Linked DNA regions of Rhizobium rhizoryzae. The protein of the gene in region 2 interacts with the protein of the main gene of each other region in a pairwise test. Links are inferred from orthologs where the notes say so. Each region holds a gene or a part of one and is shown on either strand. Other genes may lie near its edges. The genes, in order: G6N80_RS09160 and G6N80_RS12015.

Region 1 (11,428 bases), 620 kb from region 2 along the record:
TTGCCTCATCGAGTATCTGCGCCAGTGGACGGGACACCTCGGAACCGCGGGTGTAGGGAACGACGCAGAAGGTGCAGAACTTGTCGCATCCTTCCTGCACCGTCAGGAAGGAGGTTACACCGCGCGAGCGGATCACCTTTTTGTCCGGCACCGGCAGGTGTTCGAACTTGTCTTCGACCGCGTAGTCTGTATCGACAACACGTTCGCCCTGACGCGCGCGTTTCAGAGCTTGCGGCAGGCGGTGATAGGTCTGCGGACCGATGACGACATCGACAGCGGAGGAGCGGCGCAGAATTTCCTCGCCTTCCGCCTGCGCAACGCAGCCCGTGACGCCAATCATCAACTCCCTGCCCTCGGCATTGCGCTCTTTCTTCATATCGCGCAAACGGCCCAGAGCGGAATAGACCTTATCGGCCGCTTTTTCGCGGATATGACAGGTGTTCAACAGTACGAGGTCAGCGTCCTCAGCCGTATCGGTCGTGACATAGCCTTCGCTGGCAAGCGCGTCGCCCATACGCACGGAATCGTAGACATTCATCTGACACCCGTAGGTCTTGATGAACACCTTACGTGCATTGGTGCGGTCAGCGGCCTGAGCCACCGGGTTCGGGATGAGAGCTGTCTGGTCGGTCATGGCGGGTTCTTTACTGCAAGATCGCCCGGAAATGAAGGGTTCTTTCAGCCAGAACGCGGGTAAAGGCGCTGATTGAGCATGGTGCGCAGGCGCGAGACCACCGATGCGCCGGCAACCTTGCGGTTCGTGTCTGCGCGAAACTCGACAGCCTCACCAAAATCCACGTCGACTTCCAGCGCTTCGGCCTTCAGAACGCCCATCAGGTGGGGCGTAAGCTCTATATCACCGGGCCAGGCTGCGATCGGTCGATAATATCGCCCCATCGGCATTCCGTAGATGCCCGTATAGGCAATGGAAACCGGCTGCACATAGACCACACCCTCTGGTGAGGAGGCCACGGCGGCGCTGGCGGCGCCGAAAAGCGATGACTTCACATCAAGCAGACGGTTGCCATCCGATGTCGTCCCCTCAGGGAAGAGAACGACGATCTCGCCACCGCCAAGCCGCGATGCAATCTCGTTCACTTGGTCTCCGGCTTTGCGCTTCTGTTCGCGCTCGACGAAGATCGTCTTCTGAAGCTTGGCCAGAACGCCGAAGACCGGCCAGTTGGCGACTTCCGCCTTGGCGACGTAGACCACGTCTGCGACGGAGCCGAGGACGAGGATATCCTTCCAGGATGCATGGTTTGCAGCGATCATCAGCGGGCGACGAGCTTCCAGGTTCCCGTGAGTGCGAACATGGAGACCCAGCAGCCGACAGGCCACCCGATGCCAGAAACGTGGCAGGGTTCGTCGCAGCCGCCAGTCGAACTTCAGCCCCAGCAGTTGAACCGGCAACAGACAGAGTGTGACGACTGCAAGGATGAAAACAATCGCGACGATTCGCAACCAGGCGATCACGTGTCGTCCTTGTCGAGCGGGATACCATAAAGCTCCAGACGATGGCCCACGAGCCGGAAGCCATGCTCGCGTGCAATGCGCTCCTGCAGCGCCTCGATTTCGGCGGAATGAAACTCGATCACCGTGCCGGTTTTCACATCGATCATATGATCATGATGCTCTTCCGGCACCGTTTCGTAACGCGAGCGGCCATCGCGAAAATCATGCTTTTCGATGATCCCGGCATCCTCGAACAGCTTGACCGTGCGATAGACAGTCGAAATCGAAATGCGCGGATCGATCTTGCTGGAGCGCCGATACAGTTCCTCGACGTCCGGATGATCATCGGATTCCTGCAGGGTCCGCGCAATCACCCGGCGCTGCTCGGTCATGCGCATGCCCTTTTGAGCACAAAGCTCTTCCAGCGATTTGGTCAAATCGGTCATCGTGTCACGGCCTTGCGCGTTCCCGTCATCGCCAAGGGACTAGCGAAGATCACGCTTCATGACAAGCGCCGCGGAACGCGTTCCATCGGCGCTCGCATAATAGGCAGGTCTGCGGGCAACCTGCTTGAAGCCAAGCCTGCGATAAAGCCCGACAGCCGGGTCGTTGGTCTCCTCGACTTCCAGGAACATCTCTTCGGCGCCGCGCTCCACCGCATCGCGAAGCGCTGCCTGCATCAGCCGCCAGCCGAGCCCGGAGCGACCGACTTTTTCGCCAACAGCAATCGTGAGAATTTCCGATTCGCCGCCCGCCTCACGGGCAAGCACGAAGCCACCCAACGGCCTGCTGAAGAAAGCATTCGTTTGAATGGCGCAAAAGCCGAAGACACCCGACTGTTCGAGAAGGTTCAAAACCTCCTGCTCACTCCACTGGCGAGCAAAGCGCTGCCCGTGCATCTCCGAAACGGCAGCCGCGTCCGCATCGCGCATCGGTACGATGTCGAAAAACGGCTTCCAGGTCAGGTAGTCCTCAAACATGAAGTCTCGTCAGGCACGAAGTAGGGCAAAACCATCCTGCGGTTTAGCATCCGGCCCGCGCAGGTAAAGAGGTTTTGGCAAATCCACAGTCACGTCCGCCAAGGCAGCAAGCCGGGCGACCACGGCGATGTCGAACCGATCGGGTTCGACTGTCTTGTCCGCATCGTCGAGCAAGGCGCAAGCGGTGCCGGTCACTTTAGCTCCGAAATGTGCAACCCAACGTCGGAGTTGCTCAACATCAATGCTTTGCGGTGGATTAAGCGGCTTTCCATCCACCGCAAAGACCTGTGCATAGATCTCGTCGCGTTTGGCATCCATGGCGGCTATGACGGGAAGTGATGAATCTGCATTGAGATGCATTCGCGCGAGCGTGTGCAGCGTCGACACGCCGACCGTATCGACGCCAAGAGCCAGACCGAAACCCCGGGCAGCGGCAACACCGACACGAATTCCGGTGAAGGAGCCTGGGCCAATCGTTACGCCGATCCGCTCGATGCTACCCAGCGAAATACCGGCAGTACCCACAGCTTCTTCAACCATGGCCATCAGCCGTTCTGCATGCCCTTTGCCGATCCGCTCGCTTACGACCGACAACATCTGGCCGGACGCGGCGTCAAGAACCGCGGCGGAGCAATCCACCCCCGCCGTATCGATTGCCAGAACCTTCATGGAGGATCAGAGCGCTTCGACTGCTTGTACTTCAGGCACAAAATGGCGCAGCAGGTTCTGTACACCGTGCTTCAGCGTTGCCGTCGAGGACGGGCAACCCGAGCAAGCGCCCTTCATGTTCAGGTAGACTGTTCCTTCGCGGAAGCCCTTGAACGTGATGTCGCCACCATCCTGAGCAACAGCCGGACGGACACGCGTTTCGAGCAATTCCTTGATGGTCGCGACAATGGTTTCATCGCCCGCATCGAAGAACTCGCCTTCCTCATCGGTTGCTTCCGCAAAGCTTGCAGAACCACCCATAACCGGCTGACCGGACATGAAGTGTTCCATGATGGAGCCGAGGATTGCTGGCTTCAGATGCTGCCACTCCTGCGCTTCCTTCGTGACGGTCACGAAATCGTAGCCGAAATAGACGCCTGTGACGCCCGGAATATTGAACAGACGTGCTGCAAGCGGTGACGCCTGGGCTTCATCGGACGAGCGGAAATCGGCGGTGCCCTTTTCCATCACGACCTTGCCCGGCAGAAACTTTAGCGTTGCAGGGTTCGGGGTGGCTTCGGTCTGGATGAACATGTCGCATCTCCTTGGCGGCTCTCGCAGCGCCAGTTTAGAATTCTTCAAAAGAAGATAGTCGCATTCAGCTTTATGTTCAAGTGCGCCTTTGCTCAACGAGGGTCAAGAGCGATCAGCAGAGTGCGTCGATTTCGTCGTCGCTGAGTGTATCCGGCAGAACGGTGACCGGAATGGGAAAAGCGGCGGTGCGGCCGGCAAGCGAGGCGACCAGTGGGCCCGGCCCTTCCTTTGCGGAACCGGCAGCCAGAACCAGAATGGCAATGTCCCGGTCTTCTTCGATCGCGGCATTGATCTCTTCAGCAGCATTTCCTTCGCGAATCACGATTTCCGGATCGATGCCAATGGTCTCGCGCACTTTCTGCGCCACCTTTGCCATGACTGCCTCGGCCTCCTCACGCGCCTCCGCACGCATGATCTGCTCAACACCCAGCCATTGCTGAAAATCCCCCTCGGGGATCACATAGAGCATGACCAGAGAGCCATTGGTATTCTGGGCGCGGCGGCCTGCATAGTGCACGGCGCGCTCGCATTCCGGCGTACCGTCGATCACGGCCATGAACTTGCGCCGGTGCCCCTCCAGCCGTGACAGTCGCTTTGAAACCATGCTTCCCCTCCGTCACCTCGACCAATCCCATCGAGATTGCGGAATCTATACGAAAACTGCCAAATGAAAACCCGCCGGTCATGACACCAGCGGGCTCACATGAAACTGATCTTTTCTATCAGCGCAGGAAGCCGACGATGTCATAAACGTCGTTCATCACCGCTTCGGCTCGGGCGCGGGCGCGCTCACCGCCATCCTTCAGGATTGCGTCGATATGCGAGGTATCCCCGAGCAGACGGCGCATTTCGGCGCTGATCGGTGCCAGAACCTGAACGGCCAGATCGGCCAGCGCGGGTTTGAAAACGGAGAATTGCTGACCGCCGAATTCCTTCAGAACATCGGCCTTCGTCCTATCGGCAAGAGCGGCATAGATACCGATCAGATTGTCCGCTTCCGGACGCCCGGCCAGCCCTTCGACTTCCGACGGCAGACCGTCGGGATCTGTCTTTGCCTTGCGGATCTTCTTGAGAATTTCGTCAGCATCATCCATCAAGTTGATGCGAGACAGATCGGACGGGTCGGACTTGGACATCTTCTTGGTGCCATCGCGCAAGCTCATGACGCGGGGTGCCGGACCATCGATCAAAGGCTCGACCAGCGGGAAATAGCCATGGATCGGCTCTTCGCCGACCACCATGTCCACGCCCTGACCTGTGGTGCGGATGCGCTCCTGGAAATCGATGTTGAACTTCTGCGCAATATCACGCGCCAGTTCCAGATGCTGCTTCTGGTCGTCTCCGACCGGCACGTGGGTCGCGCGATAGACAAGAATATCGGCAGCCATCAGGCTCGGATAAGCGAGAAGGCCGAGGGATGCGTTTTCACGATCCTTGCCGGCCTTGTCCTTGAACTGCGTCATGCGGTTCATCCAGCCGATGCGCGCAACGCAGTTGAAGATCCAGGCCAGTTCCGCATGCTGCGGCACAGCCGACTGATTGAAGACGATATGCTTGACCGGATCGATACCGGACGCGATGAAGGCGGCAGCAATCGAGCGGATCTGTCCTTTCAGATCCTCATGCACGAGTTGCGCCGTGATCGCGTGGAGGTCAACGACGCAATAGATGCAGTCGTTGTTCTCCTGAAGCGCCACGAATTTGCGGATGGCGCCAAGATAATTCCCGAGATGCAGGTTTCCGGTCGGTTGTACGCCGGAAAAGACAAGCGGCTTGAAGCTGTTCATATCGTCCTCGATAGGCTGGTGGAGGGCCACAGGCTTTCGGAAACGAGGCATCGGAAAGGGTGAAGTCTTTCCGCGTCCCGCCCCTGACGGCCAGGGTTTTCAAGCCGCGCTTGAAGCACGACGCTCGCAACCGATCAAGAGGGCATCACGATGCGTGCTGGATCAGATCCTTCAAAACGCATTTCCACAGGCGGTCCACAGTCGAACTACTTTGCACGTCATAAATTCCGCAATGGTTAATGGATCTTAGCAATTAAGGCAGCGACTTCTCTAATTTGAGCAAATTTGTCCTTATTGACGTCACTTTGAGAAACGAAATGCTCCGCACATTCTTTTGCGGCTGTCCGAGGGCCGCACAGTTACGGAGTTCAAATGCGTTTACTTCTATGTGTCGGGCTTAGTCTCGCCATCGCGGCCACATCCGCCATTGCCGGAGAGGCCTCCACAGAGAGCAACGGTGTCAAGAAGCGCCGCGCCAATCTATTCAAGCACGATTATAGCGCGGCCTATACGGTACAAAGAGTCAGCGTCCGGACAGGATGCTTTCCCGAAAAGCTGGAGGCGATCCTCGCTCATATTGCGCAGCAGACGGGTCGCAAGCCCGTAGTGACGTCAGGCCATCGTCCCCGCGCCGGGGCCTCACAGCACAGCCATTGCCTCGCCGCCGACATCCGGGTTCCGGGTGTGTCTGATCGCAAAGTGGTGGCTGCGGCCAGCACAGCCCCCGGAATTGGCGGCATCGGGCGCTATTGCAATGGCATCATCCACGTCGATGTCGGGCCAAAGCGTCGCTGGGTCTATTGCTGATCGTCTGCTGTGGGAGCAGGCGCCCGCTTTCCACGCTTCAGATTTCGCCGGATCATGCCGAGATCGGCGCCGCCGATCAGGAAGGCGATGCCGAAATAGGTCACCATCGCCAATCCGATCAGACCGAACAGTGCGCCGAGCTGATGCAGAAGTCCGCTTCCCGGTGTCAGCCAAGGCGCAGCATAGGGCATGGCATAGATCAATCCCGCGCTCATGAACGCGGTCGCAATCAGTAACATCAGCACTCGTCGCGCAAACGACCATTCCCAGGTCAGGTCGCCACGTTTCCATAGCGTGAAGAACAAGAGGCAGGTGTTGATCCAGCCAGCAGCAGCTTCCGCCGTCGCAATGCCCCTTTCCGCGATCAACGGAAACAGGCTTATGGCGAGCGCGGAGTTGACCACGACCGAGACGATGGTGAAACGCATCGGCGTCTTGGTATCTTCGCGTGCGTAAAAGCCTGGCTGCAGCGCCTTGATCATCACAAAGCCCGGCAGGCCAACACCGTAAATGGCGAGGATAGACGCAACGACAGCGGTATTGTCAGCGCTGAAGGCTCCACGCTCATAGAGAACGCGAATGATGGCTTCGGACAGGATCCAGATACCTGCAGCGGCGGGGAGCGTCAGAAACAGCACGAATTCCAGAGAGCGGTTCTGGATGTTCGATGCCTCCTTCATGTGCCCACCCTTCAAGGCACGCGCGAGTTCCGGCAGAAGCACGACACCGACAGCCACGCCCACTACACCCAGCGGCAGCTGGTAGATGCGGTCGGCATACTGGAGCGCCGCGATAGCGCCTTCCTTGCCGGACGCTATGGCCTGCCCGATGATCTGGTTGATCTGGGTAATGCCGCCTGTCACCGCCGCCGGGACGGCCAGGACCAGCAAGCGCTTGACGTTCGGCGTCATTTTCGGTCGGCGGAAACCGATGCGGATGCCCGCATGGCGCACGCCGAAATAGACTATGGCAAGCTGGACGATCCCCGCCGCGAGCACGCTCCAGGACAGGTACCAGCCTGTCGTCAGCGGATCGGCACCGGTCCACAGCGCATACAAGAGCGCGCTGATCATGATGACGTTCAGGAAGACCGGCGCAATGGCTGCCGCGAAGAAATGATGCAGCGAATTCAGCATGCCGCTCATCATGGCCGTCAGCGACATGCACATGAGATAGGGGAACATGACGATCGCCATGCGCACCGTGATCGCCGTCTTCTCGGGATCATCGGCAAAACCGGGTGCTATGATCCAGCGCACCAGCAGCGGCATGGAAAGCTGCATGCCAATGGTGATGACGAGAAGTGCCGTGAAGAGAACCCCGAAGACTTCTTCCGAAAAGCGCTTGGCACCCTCGACGCCATTTGCCTCGATCTCCTTGGAGAACAGCGGCACGAAGGCGGCGTTGAATGCGCCTTCCGCGAACAGACGACGGAACAGGTTCGGAAAACGGAAGGCCGCATAGAAGATGTCCGCCATCGGGCCCGTGCCGAGGGCCGCAGCCATCAGCGTCTCACGGGCAAAGCCGAACAGGCGGCTGCCGAGCGTTGCGCCGCCGACCGTCGCGAACTTCTTGACGAGGCTCATGCGTCTGCCCGCGTCTTGCGCGGCGGGTTGCCTGCACGCACCGCGACCGGATCCGGTGCAATGATGCCGGAGGGCATTCCGCGGCGAAGCTCGTCTTCCTGCTCGCTCAGAACCGTCTTCAGGCGCTGGACGATGGTGCCCTGCCGATTTTCATTGGTGATTTTCGACCCAACGAGATCGGTTACATAGAAGGTATCGATGACCTTCTCGCCGAACGTGGTGATGCGCGCCGAATGGATGTCGAGCGACAGATCCGCAAGCACGACGGTGATATCGGCAAGGAGACCCGTCCGATCCAGCCCCTCCACTTCGATCACCGTAAACTTGTTCGACAGCGTGTTGGAAATCGTCACAGACGGATGAACGGTAAACGTCTTGTTTTTCTTCTTGGCCTTGGCCCGTGTTGCAATCACTTCCGGCAGGCGCTTCTTGCCAGACAAAACGTCCTCAATCATCCGGCAGACGGTCTTGGCGCGGCGAAGTTCGTCCTCATCATCGGGGAATTCGCGGTTGATGAGAATGGTATCCAGGGCGCGGCCATCGGTTGTCGTGTAGATCTGCGCATCCGCAATGTTGGACCCCGCCGCGGCGCAGGCGCCTGCGATGATCGACAAGAGGCGTGGATGGTCAGGCGCCAGGACCGTGATTTCCGTGATGGCCCGGAAGCTATCGGTGCGCACCATGGTTGCCAGCGCCTGCCCGCCCTTGTCCGCATCGCGGATGAACTGCGCATGCCGCAACTGGTCTTCGAGCGCGACAGACAGGAGGTAGGGCTGGTAATGGAGCTTGGAATAGGTCTTGCGGTCCTTCTGGCTCCAGGAATCCAGTGCATTGGCCAGCGCTTCTTCGGCAGCCTTGGCGCGTTCCTTGCGGGAGACCTCGGAGAAGCCGCCGGACAGGAGGAGCTCCGTTTCGTAATACAGCGTGCGCAGCAACTGGCCTTTCCAGCCGTTCCAAACACCCGGACCGACCGCGCGGATGTCACAGATCGTCAGGACCAGCAGCGCCTTCAGCCGGTCAAGCGATTGCACCTTGTCGGCAAAGTCCGTCACGGTCTTGCGATCATGGAGGTCCCGGGTCTGGGCTACCATGGACATCAGAAGATGCTGGTCGATGAGCCAGGCAACCAGTTCGACCTGCTTCGGCTTCAAGCCGAAACGGGGACCCAGTTTGCGGGCAACACGCGCACCGGCAATCGAATGATCTTCCTGCCGCCCCTTGGCGATGTCATGCAGAAGCACGGCTACATAAAGCGCTTCGCGTTCCTCGATCGAGGGCATCAGCTTGTTGGCGAGCGGATGCTCATCCGCAAAGCGACCCTTGTCGATATCGGAAAGGGCTTCGACAGCGCGGATCAGGTGCTCGTCCACCGTGTAGTGGTGATACATGCTGAACTGCATCATCGCGACGATCTTGCCGAATTCCGGGATGAAGCGCCCCAGAACACCAGCTTCGTTCATGCGCCTGAGCGTCAAAGCCGGTTCAAGCCGTGATGTGAGGATCGAGAGGAACAGCCGGTTGGCTTCGGCATCCTCACGCAATTTGTCGTCTATGAGATGCAGGCTGCGTGTAATCGCCTGAAGCGCGTCCGGATGATATTCAAGGCCATGGAGATCGGCCACATGAAACAGACGGATGATGCTGACCGGATCCCGCTTGAAGACCTCGGGATCTGCCAGGGCGATGCGTCCACGATCTTCAACGAACTCCGAGCTTCCGGGGAGCCTGCGCACGCGACGGCGGAAACGCCCGATCACGCCCGTAATGCCGGGAGCAGGTTTTGCCTGCTCTTCCTCAAGCGCGGCACAGAGGATTCGCGTCAGATCCCCCACATCCTTGGTGACAAGGAAGTAGTGCTTCATGAAGCGTTCGACGGCAGAGAGGTTTGGTCTATTGTTATAGCCCAGATTAGCGGCGATCTCGCGCTGGATATCGAAGGAAAGCCGCTCCTCCGCCTTTCCGGTTACGAAATGCATCTGGCAGCGTACGGCCCAGAGAAAATCTTCCGCCTTCTGGAAGAGACGCCATTCACGGCGAGACAGGACACCGAGCTTCACAAGCTGGGCGGTATCCCGAACACGGTAATGATACTTGGTAATCCAGAAGAGGGTCTGGATATCGCGAAGTCCGCCCTTGCCTTCCTTGACGTTGGGTTCGACCAGATAGCGCGTATCGCCAGCCTTCTGGTGCCGCTGGTCGCGCTCGCCAAGCTTTGCCGCGATGAAGTCTTCAGCGCCGTGACTGACGATTTCGCTATCGAAGCGATACTGCAGTTCATCCGACAGAAGCTTGCGACCGCAGATGAACCGCATCTCCAGCACTGCGGTGCGGATCGTCATGTCCTGCTTGGACAGTGCGATGCATTCATCGACGGTGCGGGTGGCGTGGCCTACCTTGAAACCGAGATCCCACAGAACGTAGAGAAGAAACTCGATCGCCTTTCGCATTTCGTCTGTGTTCTTGGCGGGCAACAAAAAGAGCAGATCGATATCAGACCCTGGCGCCAGCGTGCCGCGGCCATAGCCCCCTACGGCAGTCACTGAAACCTGCGCCGCAGCTGTCGGGTAAAGCTTGGCGGTTACCGTTTCGAAGATAATGGTGATCAATTGATCCTGAACGTAGGAAATACGCTCTGCGCAATTCAGGCCGCTGCCATCCTCGGCCAGAAGCTCTCTGGCCCGGTCACGGCTTTCATTGCTCGCCTTGCGAAAAATGGGCAGCAAGGCTGCTCGCATTTCCAGGATCTTGTCGGCCCCTCGTTCCAGAACCGCCTCGCAGTCCTTTCTCAGTTGAGCCACATCCAGAAGTCCGGAAAATTCTATCTCGTGTCTTGCCATGTTATCCCGCCGGGTGCCGCACCCTGCGCTACAGCCTCAATCGCATCGTGTCGATACCGCATTGAGACGTAACGCCTCATTGCGGCACAGTGGTGCCGCAGTGTTGCCAGAGCGTTTCAGTTCTGCGGATAGATTTCATATCCGGACCGATTTTCCAATCCTTGGTTTCTCATGTCTTACTGATTAACGAAGCACGAAGCTTCGAGCGCCACTCGCTGGGGCTCATTCCCGTTACCCGGCGAAACTCGCGATTGAAGTTGGACTTCGTCGCGAAACCGGCATCGAGCATCATCGTCGTCAAGGGCTGATCCGTCTCTTCCAGCAAACGGCACACTTCGCGTATCCGGCGATTGTTGACGAATTGCGATACGTTGAGACCCGTTGCACGGTTGATTGCTGCAGAGACATCCCTTGCAGGGGCACCCACCCGGCGCGCCAGCTTGGCAAGGCTTAAGTCCTCCTGCCGGTAGAGATCCTTGGCATCCAGCGCCTCCTGGATACGGATCAGAAGAGCCTGATCGTCAGCGGAAGGCACCGTCTTTTCCGGTTCGAGTGCCGGCCGATCCCGGCCAAAGGCCTGCGGCGCGAAACCGTAGACGGCCACCGTCACAAGTACGGCGATGTTCATGGCCGTTACGACCGCCGGCACCGCTTCGTTTCCATAGAGGAAAGTGAAGGCCGCAAGACCTGCATCCGTCAGGCCAAAGAATAGCAGCAGCACAGCACAGAGCCGCGCA
Region 2 (10,899 bases):
TCAGCGAGGCAGCCCGGTTATAACCGATGCCCAGTCTTCGCTGGATATAGGACGTGGAAGCCTTTCCATCGCGCAGGACGATAGCGACCGCCTGATCATAGGGATCATCGGAATCGGACAGGTTGCCGGTTCCGGCTGGACCGCCACCGCCCTCATCGTCCTCGTCATCATCCGCCGTAATGGCATCAAGATATTGCGGCGCGCCTTGTGTCTTGAGGTAGGAGACAATCTCTTCGACCTCCGTATCGGAAACAAAGGGGCCGTGAACGCGCTGGATCCGCCCGCCGCCCGCCATGTAGAGCATATCGCCCATGCCGAGCAGTTGTTCGGCACCCTGCTCGCCCAGAATGGTTCGGCTGTCGATCTTGGAGGTAACCTGGAAAGAGATGCGCGTCGGGAAGTTGGCCTTGATCGTGCCGGTAATGACATCGACCGACGGGCGCTGCGTTGCCATGATGACGTGGATGCCCGCCGCACGCGCCATCTGCGCCAGACGCTGGACTGCACCTTCGATGTCCTTGCCCGCCACCATCATCAGATCGGCCATTTCGTCTATGATGACGACGATATACGGCATGGGCTTCAGGTCGAATTCTTCCGTCTCATACATGGCCTCGCCCGTCTGGCGGTCGAAACCGGTCTGCACGGTACGGGTCAGCACTTCGCCCTTGGCAATGGCCTGCTCCACGCGGCTGTTGAAGCCATCGATGTTGCGAACACCGATCTTGGACATCTTCTTGTAGCGCTCTTCCATCTCGCGCACGGTCCATTTCAGCGCAACGACCGCCTTTTTCGGATCGGTGACGACCGGCGAGAGCAGATGCGGAATTCCGTCATAGACCGACAGTTCCAGCATCTTGGGATCGATCATGATCAGGCGACACTTCTCCGGCGAAAGGCGATAAAGCAGCGACAGGATCATGGTGTTGATGGCAACGGATTTACCAGAACCGGTGGTCCCCGCGACCAGAAGATGCGGCATCTTGGCAAGATCGGCGATGACGGGCTCGCCGCCGATGGTCTTGCCGAGCGCCATGGCGAGCTTCGCCTTACTGCTATCGAAATCCTGGCTGCCGATCAGTTCGCGCAGGAAAACCGTTTCACGCGTCTGGTTCGGCAATTCGATACCGATGGCATTGCGGCCCGGGACGACTGCGACGCGGGCAGCAATCGCGCTCATGGAGCGGGCAATGTCGTCAGCCAGGCCGATGACGCGGGAGGACTTGATGCCCGGAGCGGGCTCCAGCTCATACAGCGTCACCACAGGGCCGGGACGCACATGGATGATCTCGCCCTTGACGCCGAAATCCTCCAGCACACCTTCCAGCATGCGTGCATTCTGCTCCAGCGCATCGGCGGAAAGCGTGGCATCGCGCGCCACGTGGCGCGGCTCCGCCAGCAGATGAATGGATGGCAGCTCGAACCCTTCAGGATCGATGAACGAGCGCTGACCTTCCCGCAGAGAGCGGCTCGCTTGCCGGGGCTGGGGTGCAGCGGGTGTTACGCGGGCCGAAGCGCGAAGGCCACGCGGCGCATCGTCCTCATCATCAGAAAGGATACCGGACGGACGCATCGGCATATCGTCGTCCATGTCCTCATCATCATCCGCAGCAAGAGAGGGTGGAGAGAGACGCCGTCTGGCTGCCATGACGCCGGACATGGAATTGTCGAGCGACGGCTCCGTGCGTCCGCCTGCCCGAACCTTTGGCCGAACAGGCTCGTTCAGCGTACCGAACTCATCCTCGTTGAAATCATACGGTGCCTCGAAAGCATTGGATGTCGCTTTCGGCTTCAGGCGGAACAGGCGGCGCAAGCGCGCCTGCGTTGTGTACCACATATGTGCAAGAGCACCGAAGGCGACAAAATCGGTGAAGCGAAAGCCTTCATCTTCATCGCCGAAGTCCGCGGCTGTCGGCACGCGACGGCGCGGCTCCTCCGGCATGTCGTCTTCATCTTCTTCCTCGAACTGCAGTTCTTCATTGCCGATAAGGCTGGCTGCAAAAGCGAGAAAACCTGCCGTCGGCAGGATGAAAATGCTGCCCAGGATAATCGCGACCATGCCGGTCGGATAGGTACCGACGAACAATGCGGGAAAGCGCAGGATCATATCCCCGATCACCCCACCGATGCCATTTGGGATGGGCCAGGTCAGGGGAGCCGGAAAACATCCAAGCGTTGCCGCGCCCATGAAGGTGCCCACGGCCCAGGCGGCAAGGCGCGCCGGGATGCGCGTAATGGGACGCCCCACAATCAGAGCAAGCGCCCAGGCCAGCAAGGGCATCAGGGCCAGAAGGCTTGCAAGGCCCAGAAACTGCATCATCAGATCGGCAAAGGCAGCGCCGGGAAAACCCAGAATATTGGTCGGAACATTGTCCGTCGCATAGGAAAAGCTCGGATCGGCCACGTTCCACGTCGCCATGGCTGCGACCGCCAGCGCCAGCAGGATGAAGATCACAAAACCGCAAAGGGCCAGAATCTGCCTTACGAAAAACGCGACGAGCGCATGGCGTGTTGAATGGTGCGCCATAGCTGCTGAACTGCTTCTGCTCATCGTTTTTTGCCCGAACATCCCGTTGAAGAGAGTGGGAAACCTGGCACGTGGCGGAATTCACGCGCAAAGCGGCCCTGAGTGGGAAGGGTAGCCCCGTTTGGTTAACGGGACTTTAACCAAACCTGGAAGTCGAACATTCACCACCAATAAAAAAGCCCGGCCTTGGAAGGTCGGGCAAGGTGAGCGGTAAACCGCCATGGAAGGAGGTGGAGAACCGGCGGCAAAACCGCCGGTGCAATGCTTGGAAATGTTTCGCCCGATGCTCTGGGATCAGGAGTGATAGGCGGCTTCGCCATGCGAGGCGAGATCGAGACCTTCGCGCTCTGCTTCGACCGGAACACGCAGGCCGATGACGACGTCGACGATCTTGTACAGGATCGCCGAACCGATACCCGTCCAGAGAAGCGTTACCAGAACACCCTTCAACTGAGCGAACACCTGCGTTGCCGTGCCTGCGTAAGTGGCTGCGAAGTCAGCCGTGGAGTAATCCACAATGCCTGCGCCGCCGAGAGCCGGGTTGACGAAGACGCCGGTGAGCAGCGCGCCGATGATGCCGCCGACACCGTGGATGCCGAACACGTCAGCCGTGTCGTCGTAACCGAACTTGTTCTTCACCGTCGAGCAGAAGAAGTAGCAGATCGGCGAAACGGCGAGACCCATGACGATGGCGCCCATCGGACCAACGAAACCGGCAGCAGGCGTGATGACGACGAGACCGGCAACCGCACCGGAAACAGCACCGAGCATGGAAGCTTTGCCGCGGGTCATGGCTTCAACCAGCGACCAGGAGAGAAGAGCTGCCGCTGTCGCGACGAAGGTATTGATCATGGCAAGCGCCGCGTAGGCGTTGGATTCGAGGTTCGAACCGGCATTGAAGCCGAACCAGCCAACCCACAGAAGACCAGCGCCGATCAGCGTCATGGTCATCGAGTGCGGAGCCATCATGTCCTTGCCGTAGCCGATACGCTTGCCGATCATGATGCAGCCGACGAGACCTGCAATACCGGCATTGATGTGAACGACGGTGCCGCCCGCGAAGTCGATGGCACCGAAGCCATAGATCAGGCCGGTCGGGTCCGTGTAGGCGCTCGGACCACCCCAGAACCACACCATGTGGGCGATCGGGAAGTAGATGAAGGTCAACCACAGAGCCGTGAACAGGATGACGGCGGAGAACTTGATACGCTCTGCAAAGGCGCCGACGATCAGAGCTGGCGTGATGGCCGCAAACGTCATCTGGAAGCAGACGAACACCAGTTCCGGAATAGCGACACCCTTGGTGAAGCTTTCCGCCATCGTGGTGACATCAACGCCCTTGAGGAACATCTTGGAGAAGCCGCCAACGAAAGAGTTGAGGCCGCCACCATTGGTGAAGACGAGCGAATAGCCGTAGATGACCCAGATGATCATGGCGAGTGCCGTGATCGTCGTCACCTGCATGAGAACCGACAGCATGTTCTTTGCACGAACAAGACCGCCATAAAACAGACCGAGACCCGGCACGATCATCAACAGGACCAGCAGGGCCGACACCAGCATCCAGGTGGTATCACCCTTGTTGACCGTCATGGCAGGTGCCGCAGCGGCGGCAGCGGCCGGTGCCGCATCCTGGGCAAGCGCAACGACCGGCGCGAGAAGCGCAGCCGACGCAGCCCCGAGGCGCATGAGCGTGGTTTGGAACGTGTGGAACGACATGTATAAAAACTCCCCTGGATCAGCCGTGCTTAAAGCGCTTCTGTATTGGTTTCGCCGGTACGGATGCGCACGGCCTGCTCGATCGAGTAAACAAAGATCTTGCCGTCACCGATCTGGCCCGTCTTGGCGGCCGATGCGATGGCTTCCACCGCCTTGTCGACGACATCGGACGCGACCGCGATCTCGACTTTCAGCTTTGGCAGGAAGCTGACGGCATATTCGGTGCCACGATAGATTTCGGTATGTCCCTTCTGGCGCCCGTAACCCTTCACCTCGGTTACGGTCAGGCCCTGGATGCCGACAGCCGTGAGCGCTTCGCGCACCTCATCCAGCTTGAATGGCTTGATAATGGCCATCACGATTTTCATGTGGTTTCCCATCCTTTGTTAATCGGCGAGCAGCCGAACTCTCCTGGCCGCTGGCTGAAGCGTGAGCAGCGACTGACCTATTACATTCAAGGGCCGTGCCAGATTCTCGCCACAAAAATAAGTTATTGAATTATAAAGATAAGATCGTTTTCGAGGCAGCAAAATGCAAATGAGCGCCAAATAGGCGCTCATTTAATAGGCAAATTTTCAGCTTTGCATGAAATTTATTCAGTTGCTCGTTTCCGAATCAGACCTTCCTGCGCGACCGAGGCAATCAGCTCACCGGAACGGGTAAACAACTGCCCTCGCGTCATGCCACGCGCCCCGGATGAACTGGGGCTATCCTGCGTGTACAACAGCCAGTCATCGAGCTTCGAGGGTCGGTGGAACCACATGGCATGGTCGAGGCTGGCCGCCTGGATGGACGGATCGAAAATGGTTCTTCCATGCGGATAGAGCGAAGTATCGAGCAATGTCATATCCGAGAGATAGGCAAGAACTGCCGCCTGATAATGCCGGTCATCTGGCACTTCTCCCGTCGCCCGCACCCAGATGTGCTGCTCGGGCTTCAGCTTTTCCTGCGACACATAATGCACCAACGAAACGGGACGGATCTCCACCGGACGCTTGCGGCCCCAGTATTTTTTCACAGGCTCCGGCGCATGCGCCAGGAACATCTTCTGGAACTCATCTTCAGACATCAACTGCTCTGGCTGCTTCACGTCCGGAATGGTTGCCTGATGCTCGTAGCCGGGTTCTTCCAGCTGGAAGGACGCAGACATCGCGAATATGGCCTTGCCGTGCTGGATGCCGGTAACGCGCCGCGTGGTGAAGCTGCCGCCGTCGCGCAAGCGCTCGACCTGATAGACGATCGGCACCTTGGGATCGCCCGGCAGCAGAAAATAACCGTGCAGCGAATGAACCAGTCTGTCGGCAGTGACGGTACGCTGCGCCGCCATCAGGGCCTGGGCAATGACCTGCCCGCCAAAGACACGCTGCCAGCCGATCTGCGGGCTCTCGCCCCGAAACAGGTTTTCCTCCAGCCGCTCAAGGTCCAGTGTTTCGATCAACTGATCGATTGGGGATAGATGTTCGTTTGCCTGCGGCATTTTTAACTGTCTCCAGCGGTAGGAAGCGCGTGTTCGATGATCTATATACCCATCAGACCATTCTCAAGTGCGGCAGGAGCGAACCCATGCTGGATATGCTGATTGTTGGCGGCGGATATGTTGGCCTCTCGGTTGCTGTGGCCACGAAGCAGGCGGCGCCGCATCTCAGCGTCGAAGTGATCGAGGCCGCGCCGGAAAGCGTGTGGCAGAAGGACGAGCGCGCCTCTGCCATCATTGCCGCTGCAACCCGCATGCTGGAAGTGCTGGGCGTATGGGATGAAATTCTTCCCCACTCGCAACCCATCACCAGCATGATCGTCACCGATTCGCGCACGTCCGATCCCGTTCGTCCGGTCTTCCTGACCTTCGATGGCGAAGTGGAAGAAGGCCGACCCTTTGCCCATATGGTTCCCAACGTCGAAATGGTCCGCGCCCTTCGCGGCGCCTGTGAACGGCTCGGCATCACCATCCGTCACGGTGTGTCGGCCACGGGCTTTGCTGCGGGTCCGCATTCCGCAAACCTGACGCTTTCCAATGGCGAGGTTCTGGAAACCAAGCTGGTCGTGGCCTGCGATGGCGTACGCTCCAAGCTGCGCGACATGGCGGACATCAAGACCGTTCGATGGGATTACGGCCAATCCGGCATCGTGACCACTGTCGAGCATGAGCGCCCGCATAACGGCTGCGCAGAAGAACATTTCCTGCCCTCCGGCCCCTTCGCCATTCTGCCGCTCACCGGCAATCGCTCCTCGCTGGTGTGGACCGAGCGCACGGGCGACGCCGACCGCCTCGTTGCCTCCGACGACCTGATTTTCGAAGAAGAACTGCAGCGCCGCTTCGGCCACAAGCTGGGAGCAATCACGGTGGTGGGCGGACGCAAGGCTTTCCCGCTCGGCCTCACCCTGTCGCGCGCCTTCGTCGCGCCCCGCCTTGCATTGGCAGGGGACGCAGCCCATGGCATTCACCCGATTTCCGGACAGGGCCTGAACCTTGGGTTCAAGGATGTGGCCGCTCTTGCAGAAACGATCGTCGAGGCGGACCGCCTGGGCCTCGACATCGGCGCGGTGCATATCCTGGAGCGCTACCAGTCGTGGCGTCGTTTCGATACGTTCCGTATGGGCGTGACGACCGATGTGCTGAACCGCCTGTTCTCCAACGACATTGCGCCGATCCGCATTGCCCGCGATTTCGGTCTGGGCGTCGTCGAGCGGTTGCCGAAGCTGAAGTCCTATTTCATCGGGGAAGCGGCCGGCACCAAGGCTAAAAACAGCCCCCGCCTTCTGATGGGCGAAACAATCTGAATCCCACGAACCATTTCAGTCTTCGAGGCGACGAGCCTCGGAGACCAGCATGATGGGAATGCCGTCGCGGATGGGATAGGCGAGTTTTGCTGCCTCCGAGATAAGTTCGTTCGTCTCGCGATTATAGACGAGCCGCGACTTTCCAAGTGGACACACCAGAAGATCCAGCAGCTTCGGATCAACTTTCGCCAGTTTCTCATCCATCCTGACGACCTGCCAATTATTGAAGCGTTGTCTCGGAACCGCCGCTGGCGAGGAAGATCTCGGTTATGGCGATGAGCGTATCCGCCCTTGTCTTGAGGTCAGGCGCTTCGAGCAAAGCCTGTTTTTCGGCCGGACCGAAGGGCGACATCATGGACAGCGAATTTACCAGCGTCCTGTTACCGGCTCTCTCCACACTATCCCAATCAGCCTCAAGCTTGTTGGCATCAAGATAGGCCCGGAAAACGCGCAGGAGTTCCTGGCGATCAACGGTCGAATCATCTTCTTCAGAGGAGAGGTCGCTCATAAACGGCATGAAGCGCACGGTGCGATAAGGATGGCCTTCGCCAACCTCCTCCATCAAGCGGAAACGACACACACCACTCAGCGACGTGATGTAGCGACCGTCGCCCGTTTCTGCAAACGAGGTGATCCGCCCGATGCAACCCACAGAACTAAGCGCCGGGCGAATACCTTCGCCACCCTCGCCGAGAACCGGCTGGATCATGCCGATCAGGCGGTTACCCGCCAGTGCCGCATCGAACATGGCGAGATAGCGCGGCTCGAACACGTTGAGCGGCAATTGACCGCCGGGGAGCAAGAGCGCCCCTGTCAGCGGAAAGACCGGGATGGTCTCCGGCAGATCCTCGCGTTTGACGTATCTGGCGTTGCCGACATGCATGAGCCTATCTTCCTCCAGAACCGAATAAATTCCACACCCTATCTGGGGCGCCAAGCCTGCTTTCACAAGGCTTTGCACCGATATCGAAGCCGATCAGGAAAACAGGATAGACGAAAGCTTGCGCCGGGCCGCAATCGTCGCCGGATCCTTGACACCCCAAGCTTCGAAAAATTCCAGCAACTGGCGGCGCGCGCCATCATCATCGAAGGCTCGGTCCTTGCGCATGATGTAGAACAGGTGCTCGGCGGCTTCGTTGCGATCACCTTGGACGTTGAGGATCTTCGCAAGCTTCATGCGCGATTCGTGATGATCCGGATTGAGTGACAGCTCATGCTCCAGCGCCCGCGGATCACCCAGCTTCCGGGCTTCGGAAATCTGGTTGAGCTTCAGTGAAACGGCCTGTACCTCCGGCTGCTTGGAAATGTCTTCCGGCAGCGAATCCAGCATCTGCTGCGCCCGTTCCATCTGGCCAAGGTTGAGAAGGCACTCGATCATGCCGGCAACTGCCTTGCCGTTTTCCGGATCCGCCTGCAGAACCGCCGCGTAAAGCTGGGCCGCACCATCCGTATCGCCCGAGGCGAGAAGCCCCTTCGCCTCTTCGAGGACGGATTCGATTTCTGCAGCCTCATCCGCGCCGGCGGGACCGCCGATCTTGTCGATGAACTGACGGATCTGGCTTTCGGGAATGGCACCCATGAAGCCATCCATCGGACGACCGTTCACGAAGGCGATGACCGCCGGGATGGACTGAATGCCCAACTGACCGGGAATGGACGGGTGATCATCGATGTTGAGCTTGACCAGCTTGACCCGGCCCTGTGCTTCGTTGACCACCTTCTCGAGCGCAGGCGCGAGCTGCTTGCAAGGACCGCACCAAGGCGCCCAGAAATCAACCAGCACTGGCTGACGACGAGATTCTTCCAGCACGTCCTTGGTGAAGCCTGCCGTCGTCGTGTCCTTGACGAAGCCGCCGGCCGCAGAACCGGCAGGCGTTGCCGCCGGGGAAGATCCAAAACTCATCGTTCCGGTCATCTGGCTGCCATAGCCATTGCTATACGGATTGTTCGGACCGCTCATGAATGTCTCCCCAGACGGTAAGTGTCATGCGACTTGTGCTTGAACAGATCGTATGTCAGTCCGCGACTTTCAAGACAAGCGGATCGTGACCCGTTGCCTTCAAGAAGGAAATGAGGTCGTCCCGCCCGATCGAGGTCGTCGCGTCATTGCGCAGAGGGTGGCCGTTGATGATGTCGTACTGCATCAAGCCCTCATCCAGCACGAATGTGACCTTGTTTTGCGTATCGTTGATGGCGCCGAACACGGTGACCGATCCCGGCACCACGCCGAGATATTCCAGCATCTTTTCCGGGCTGCCGAAGGACACACGGCTGGAAGCGCCGATGATCTTGTGAATCTGCTTCAGATCCACCGTCGCACGCTCCTCCACGGTGACGACGAAGAACTGGTCCTTCTTGTCCTTCACGAACAGGTTCTTCGTATGACCTCCCGGAATCTCGTCCCTCAGACTTTCCGATTCGGCGACGGTGAAAACCGGCGGATGGTTCTTGGTGCTGTGCTGAATGCCAAGCTCATCCAGAAAGGCGAAAAGCTGTTCGGCGGTCTTGGGATGATCGGCGGTCGGGGAGGGCGTGGTCATGACAAATGCAATCCGAACTCATTCAAGGGTATCGTGGGCAGGAGGAACCTGCCGCTTTGCGCCGAACTATAGAACATCTCGTCCGCAACGCCATCAGCAGAAGCGTCATTCGACAGGCGCTATACCGGCAAAATAGCAGGAAGGAAGTTTACGATCTTCGAGAGCCGTCTCAGAGCGGCTAAACCTTGATTTGGTGACTTCATAAAAGCACCAGCCAGATTGATGCGAAAAATACTTATTATTTTCAATTACTTAAAAGAAAAAAACAAAAAATCGCACGACGATGTCATTTCCCTGTTGCATTCAAAAAGCAGTTGGGCCATATAGCCCTCGTCGCCGCAAGACAGCGACCAACGGCCTAGCGATCTACCCCAGGCTGTTGAATTGATGAGCGGGTGTAGCTCAGGGGTAGAGCACAACCTTGCCAAGGTTGGGGTCGAGGGTTCGAATCCCTTCGCCCGCTCCAATTCTCTCATAGCTTTCTAGATGATTGAATTGAACCTCCGCCTGAGCGGAGACTTTGCTATTTCCTCCAAACTGCTGAACCTGTAATCAACGTAAGCTCTCTTGTTACCCAAGATGACGGCTGCCGTTAAATGGCGGTTCATTTTGCCTTGAGGTTTTTCGTGCCGACCGGACTTGCCCATGCCGAGCTGATTGCCGTGCTTGCCGCCGTCACTGGTGATGAGCCGCGCGTGATGACGATTCGGTCTGGTGACGCCCTGCCTTCCGGTCCGTTTGAGCTTGCACATCGCAGCCTTCAGGCAGGACTTCGCGAATGGGTGGGCGACCAGACAGGCCACCCCGTTGGCTATCTCGAACAGCTCTATACCTTTGCAGACCGTGACCGCACCCAGGACACGGGTTACTCGCGCACCATATCCATCAGCTATCTGGGCCTTGTGCGGGAACAGGCAGCACCCGGTGCCGGAAAACCGGGCTGGCACGGCTGGTACGAGTATTTTCCATGGGAAGACCACCGCAAGGGCACGCCTGATTCCCTGCAAGCAATCGCGGAATACCTGCAACGCTGGGCGGAACGGGACCCCTCCCGCCGAGACCATCGCCGCCGCCGTATTGAATTTGCCTTCGGGCTGCATGGCGCCGCCTGGAACGAAGACCTGACGCTCCAACGCTACGAGCTGATGTATGAGGCGGGGCTGGTCGCCGAATCAGGCGGCGAAGAATTCGTTGCAACCGGCCGGTCCATGTTTGCCGATCATCGGCGCATTCTCGCCACCGGCATTGCCCGTCTACGTGCCAAGATCAAATACCGCCCCGTTGTCTTTGAACTCATGCCGGAAAGCTTCACGCTGCTGCAATTGCAGCGGACCG

Evidence for each region.
Region 1: the proteins of G6N80_RS12015 (region 2) and G6N80_RS09160 interact in binary tests that used the Escherichia coli proteins (3 or more experiments, as listed by UniProt). The link is inferred for Rhizobium rhizoryzae from one-to-one orthologs.

What each region holds. Positions count from the first base shown.
Region 1 is NZ_CP049250.1:608,105-619,532, forward strand. The notes cover bases 7,651-11,046. They hold G6N80_RS09160 ([protein-PII] uridylyltransferase), read right to left. Parts: upstream 10,692-11,046; coding sequence 7,851-10,691; downstream 7,651-7,850. Other genes in these bases: murJ (murein biosynthesis integral membrane protein MurJ), read right to left, coding at 7,651-7,854; G6N80_RS09165 (helix-turn-helix domain-containing protein), read right to left, coding at 10,861-11,046. Outside these bases: tRNA (N6-isopentenyl adenosine(37)-C2)-methylthiotransferase MiaB, read right to left, coding at 1-634; olsA (lyso-ornithine lipid O-acyltransferase), read right to left, coding at 679-1,473; G6N80_RS09120 (Fur family transcriptional regulator), read right to left, coding at 1,470-1,898; G6N80_RS09125 (GNAT family N-acetyltransferase), read right to left, coding at 1,938-2,432; tRNA (adenosine(37)-N6)-threonylcarbamoyltransferase complex dimerization subunit type 1 TsaB, read right to left, coding at 2,442-3,101; G6N80_RS09135 (NifU family protein), read right to left, coding at 3,108-3,674; G6N80_RS09140 (universal stress protein), read right to left, coding at 3,787-4,278; trpS (tryptophan--tRNA ligase), read right to left, coding at 4,397-5,461; G6N80_RS09150 (YcbK family protein), read left to right, coding at 5,834-6,268; more of murJ, read right to left, coding at 6,259-7,650; more of G6N80_RS09165, read right to left, coding at 11,047-11,428.
Region 2 is NZ_CP049250.1:1,227,029-1,237,927, reverse strand. The notes cover bases 2,952-5,818. They hold G6N80_RS12015 (P-II family nitrogen regulator), read right to left. Parts: upstream 4,627-5,818; coding sequence 4,276-4,626; downstream 2,952-4,275. Other genes in these bases: G6N80_RS12005 (ubiquinone biosynthesis hydroxylase), read left to right, coding at 5,810-5,818; tesB (acyl-CoA thioesterase II), read right to left, coding at 4,839-5,723; G6N80_RS12020 (ammonium transporter), read right to left, coding at 2,952-4,246. Also shown: G6N80_RS12025 (FtsK/SpoIIIE family DNA translocase), read right to left, coding at 1-2,551; more of G6N80_RS12020, read right to left, coding at 2,822-2,951; more of G6N80_RS12005, read left to right, coding at 5,819-7,024; G6N80_RS12000 (Trm112 family protein), read right to left, coding at 7,040-7,228; G6N80_RS11995 (LON peptidase substrate-binding domain-containing protein), read right to left, coding at 7,245-7,907; trxA (thioredoxin), read right to left, coding at 8,001-8,984; G6N80_RS11985 (prolyl-tRNA synthetase associated domain-containing protein), read right to left, coding at 9,040-9,564; G6N80_RS11975 (NUDIX hydrolase), read left to right, coding at 10,161-10,899. UniProt on the Escherichia coli protein: Involved in the regulation of nitrogen metabolism. Regulates the activity of its targets by protein-protein interaction in response to the nitrogen status of the cell.